2 regions of the Adlercreutzia sp. genome follow, and region 2 is predicted to be linked to the other one. Evidence: riboswitches for the same ligand, from Rfam matches in the RefSeq annotation. Region 2 holds a riboswitch; the other holds the start of a gene.
What was found. Region 2 has a riboswitch for FMN ahead of ACTOXK_RS09280 (ECF transporter S component). Riboswitches for the same ligand answer to the same signal wherever they lie in the genome.
Positions count from the first base shown of each region.

Region 1: it holds a riboswitch for FMN, as region 2 does, so the genes downstream of both, ribD (bifunctional diaminohydroxyphosphoribosylaminopyrimidine deaminase/5-amino-6-(5-phosphoribosylamino)uracil reductase RibD) here and ACTOXK_RS09280 (ECF transporter S component) in region 2, are expected to answer to the same signal.

Region 1 is NZ_JBQIIT010000001.1:21,175-23,617, reverse strand. It holds gene ACTOXK_RS00105 (YebC/PmpR family DNA-binding transcriptional regulator) at 1-393, opposite strand, end outside; FMN riboswitch at 668-795, shown strand; gene ribD (bifunctional diaminohydroxyphosphoribosylaminopyrimidine deaminase/5-amino-6-(5-phosphoribosylamino)uracil reductase RibD) at 930-2,099, shown strand; gene ribE (riboflavin synthase) at 2,081-2,443, shown strand, end outside.
Region 2 is NZ_JBQIIT010000016.1:11,132-13,574, forward strand. It holds gene ACTOXK_RS09275 (ABC transporter ATP-binding protein) at 1-660, shown strand, start outside; FMN riboswitch at 834-984, shown strand; gene ACTOXK_RS09280 (ECF transporter S component) at 1,141-1,782, shown strand; gene ACTOXK_RS09285 (energy-coupling factor transporter ATPase) at 1,783-2,443, shown strand, end outside.

The DNA of each region.
Region 1 (2,443 bases), on a different contig from region 2:
GGAACCGGAGGTGCCCAGGTTGCCGCCGGAATGGGAGAAGGCGGCGCGCACATCGGCGGCGGTGCGGTTGCGGTTGTCAGTCAGCGCCTCGCAGAGCACCGCCACACCGGCCGGGCCGTAGCCCTCGTAGATCACGGTCTCGTAGTTGGCGGCGTCCTTGCCGCTCCCGAAGGCCTTGTCGATAGCAGTCTTGATCTTGTCCTTGGGCATGGAGTAGCCCTTGGCCTTCTCGATGGCGGCGGCCAGCGACGCGTTGTTGTCGGGGTTCGGGTCGCCACCCTCCTTGGCGGCCACGGTGATGTTGCGAGCCAGCTTGGAGAACAGAGCCGAGCGCTTAGCGTCCTGCGCGGCCTTGCGATGTTTGGTGGTTGCCCACTTAGAATGCCCTGACATGAATTAAGTCCCTTCGAAACACGAATACAACAGCGGTTCATGGTACCACAAGGAGCGCGCACGGGAAAACCCGGCTGCCGCGCTGCACGGTTTTTCTACGGAAGGGGCGCACGCAGAGGCCGAGCACATCGCCAGATTTGTCGGATGTTCGGTTGCGGCGCGCCCCTGGAAAGAAGCCCCCGCGTCCCGAGCAATCGCTGACGGTATCCACAGATTTCCCAATTCGTGGGTTGCGCGGGCTTCTGTAAAGTACTATGATCGGTCAACAATTGAACATGATCTTCAGGGCGGGGTGAAAGTCCCCACCGGTGGTACAGCCCACGACCCGCAAGCCTTGCGCTTGCGGCTGATTCGGTGAAACTCCGAAGCCGACAGTTACAGTCTGGATGGAAGAAGATAGGCAGTGCTCCCCAGCGGAGCGCGTCGGACTGCTAGAAGCCCTGGAACCTTTTGGTTTCAGGGCTTTTTTCGCAATCGTCCGCTCATCTTTTCGGAAGTGGCGCCCGAAGGTCGCAGCGATGCGTTGGAGGTGATCGATGTCCCAGAAGTTAGAGCAGCACGCACGCGACGAGGCTTTCATGGCCCGTGCGCTGGCGCTTGCCGAGAGAGGGACTGGCTGGACCAGTCCAAACCCACTCGTAGGTGCCGTTATCGCGAAAGACGGCCGCATCATCGGCGAGGGCTGGCACACCGCATGCGGCCAGCCCCATGCGGAGCGGGAGGCACTGGCCGTATGCGACGAAGACCCCGCCGGAAGCACCCTGTACGTCACGCTGGAGCCGTGCTGCCATTGGGGCAAAACGCCGCCCTGCACCGACGCCATCCTGGAAGCGGGCATTGCCCGCGTCGTCGTGGGCGCCCTCGACCCGAACCCGTTGGTGGCGGGCCAAGGGTGCGCGCAGCTGCGCGAGGCGGCCACGGTAGTGGAGACGGGGGTTCTGGAAGAGAGGTGCCGGCGCCTCAACGAGGTATTCTTCCACTTCATTACCACCGGGCGCCCCTTGGTAGTGTTGAAATACGCCATGACCTTGGACGGGAAAGCGGCCACGCGCACAGGGGCATCTCGATGGATCACCGGGCCCGAAGCACGCGAGCGGGTGCATCGCGACCGGCATCGGTTCGCGGCCATCATGGTGGGCATCGGCACCGCCCTGGCCGATGACCCCGCGCTTACCTGCCGCCTGGAAGGCGGTCCCTGGCGGCAGCCGCTGCGCATCGTGGTCGATTCCCAGGGGCGCTTGCCCCTGGATGCGTCGCTCGTGCGGACAGCCGAAGAGATACCGACGCTGGTGGCGGTGGGGCCGCAGGCGAGCGCCGAGCGCACAGGCGCCCTGCGTGAGGCCGGATGTTCCGTCTGGGTATCGCCGCCGGCGGAGGAGGGCAACGGCGCGGTGAACCTGCCGGCCCTTCTCGATCACGTGGGCGGCTTGGGCATCGACTCGATCCTCGTCGAAGGCGGCCCTGCGCTGCACGGCGCCTTCATCGACGGCGGGTTGGCGAACCGCGTGCAAGCCTATATCGCCCCGAAGCTTTTCGGGGGAGCAGGCGCTTTAGGGCCGGTGGCAGGCCGGGGCGTGGCGCTGCCCGCCGACGCGCTTTGCCTTTCCTCCCCCACGATCACCGCACTTGGGCCCGACCTGCTCTTAGAATGCGCCGTTTCCCCTTCGGTCGAAAGCGAGGCGATCCCATGTTCACCGGCATTGTAGAGGAAATCGGCACCGTAAGGGCGCTGCGCCGGGGCGCCCATTCGGCCGTTCTGTCCATTGACGCGCGCACCGTGCTCGAACGAACTCGGCTGGGCGACTCCATCGCAGTGAACGGCGTCTGCCTCACCGTCACCTCGCTGGGAGCGACCCAGTTCAGCGCAGATGTCATGCACGAGACTTTGCGACGCAGCAACCTCGGCGCATTGCATGCCGGCAGCCCCGTGAACTTGGAGAGGGCCATGGCAGCCGACGGTCGATTCGGCGGGCACTTGGTGTCGGGGCACATCGACGCGGTGGGCACGATTCGCCGTATCCAGCGTGACGACAACGCCGTGTGGTACACC
Region 2 (2,443 bases):
CTGGGCCTGGTGTGCCCCCAGGCGGGCAGCGTGCGGGTGGCCGGCCAGGAGAGCCGCTCGCTCTCGCCGCGGCAGCGGGCCCGCACCATGGCGGTGCTCGCCCAGTCCTCCCGGGTGCCTCCCATGACGGTGGAGGCGCTCGTGGGCTGCGGGCGCCATCCGCATCTGGGGCACGCCGGCCGCCTCGGTCCGCAGGACCGCGAGCAGGTGGAGGCGGCCATGGAGCGGGCAGGCGTGGCGCGGTTTCGCGGCCAAGACGTGCGCCGGCTCTCCGGCGGCGAGCGCCAGCGGGTCTTTCTGGCCATGACCCTGGCCCAGGACACCGACCTCATCGTGCTGGACGAGCCCACCACCTACCTGGATATCAGCGCCTGCCACGACCTTATGGTCCTCGTGCGCGATCTGAACCGCCGGGAGGGCAAGACCGTGGCCATGGTCATCCACGACCTCGATCTGGCCCTGCGCTACTCCGATCGCCTCGTGGTGATGGAGCGCGGGCGCGCAGTGGCCCAGGGGACGGTGCCGGCCGTGCTGGCCTCGGGGGCGGTGGGCGATGCCTTCGCCATGGACATCTGCGCCCACGAGCGCTGTCGGCGCGACGCCTCTTCGGGCTCCTGCGCCCCCGCCGAGCGCGGCTACGTGCTGTACCCGCGCTCTTAGGGGCTTGCGCGGGCGCGTGGTCGGCTCGCGCGACAGGTCGCCCGCGTGGGAAAGGAGGCGCGCCGCCCCGCCCCCGGCGCCGCACCTATCGCCGGGGCCTATGGAGCCTGCGATCATGCCGATGGCTTGGGGCTTGCGCGGGCGGCACGCCTGGCCTACAATGCAAGGCATGAATTCTGTTTCAGGGCGAGGTGGAAATCCTCACTGGCGGTAAGCGGCACGGGATGCGCATCCCTTCCGCAAGCCCGCGACCCTGCGCCTGCGCAGGCTGACCCGGTGAAAATCCGGGGCCAACGGTCACAGTCCGGATGGAAGAGGCAGATGTTCGCGCACCGGCCCCGAAGGGCCGGTACCTCCCGCGGGAGGGCGCGAACCCTACGAGGCCTGTATGAACCGAATTCATACGGGCTCGTTTTCTTTCTGGCGAGGGGAAGGCGAATCCGCACCCAGAGGCTCCCTCGCCGAAAGAAGGTGACGATCATGGCCGAGAAGCCCACGATCCATCCCGCTGCCGCCGGCAGCCCCGTCCGTCCCGCGAAGGCCCCTACGGCCCAGAAGTCGCTGGCCAACACCAACCTGTGGTCCACGCGCGTACTGGTGACCATCGCGCTGATGTGCGCCATCTCCATCCTGCTCACGTTCGTTGAGTTCCCGCTGCTGCCCGGCGTGGCGTGGCTGTCCTACGACGCCTCGTTCATGCCCGCCATGGTGTGCGGCTTCGCCTACGGCCCGGCGGCCGGTCTTGCCTGCGGCATCATCTCCGTGGTGGCCCACGGCATCCTGTTCGCCGACTTCACTGGCGCGCTCATGAACTTCGTCGTGGTCATCGGCTATATTCTCCCGGCGGCCCTCGTGTACAAGCGCATCCACTCCTTCAAGGGCGCCGTTATCGGTCTGGCCTTGGGCGTCGTGGTGGCCGTGGTCATGGCCGTGCTCGGCAACCTGGTGGTCACTCCCGCCTGGCTCGGCGTGCCGGTGGATGCCGTGGTGGCCATGATCGTGCCCATCCTCATTCCCTTCAACCTTTTGAAGGGCATCTTGAACTCGGTGCTCACGCTCATCGTGTACAAGGCCATCTCCAACCTGATCACGCCGAAGAAAGACCAAGTAAAGGGCTTGTAAGTGACTGAGACGTTCATCGACTTCGGCGACGCCGGCTTCACCTACGACGGCGAGCGCTTCGTTTTCCGCCACTTGAACCTCACGGTGCCCCAGGGGCAGTTCCTCTGCCTTCTGGGCGGCAACGGGTCGGGGAAATCGACCCTGGCCAAGCATATCAACGCGCTGCTCGTGCCCGATGAGGGGCGGGTGGACGTGTTCGGCCAGGACACCCGCGATCCGGAGGCCACCTACTTCATCCGCTCCAATGCTGGTTTGGTGTTTCAGAACCCCGATGATCAGATCGTGGCGAGCCTCATTGAGAACGACGTGGCCTTCGGCCCCGAGAATTTGGGCGTGCCCAACCCCGAGCTGCGCGAGCGCGTGACCCGGGCCTTGGAAGAGGTGGGTCTCATGGGCTTCGAGAAGCACGAGACCAACGCGCTGTCGGGCGGCCAGAAGCAGCGGGTGGCCATCGCCGGCGTGCTCGCCATGGACCCGGCCATCCTCATTCTGGACGAGGCCACGGCCATGTTGGACCCCCGGGGCCGCGCCGGTCTTCTGCGGGTGGTGCGCGAGCTGCACGGCGCCGGCATGACCGTGGTGATGATCACCCATTACATGGAAGAGGCGGCCCAGGCCGAGCGGGTGGTGGTGCTCGATCGGGGCACCGTGATGCTCGACG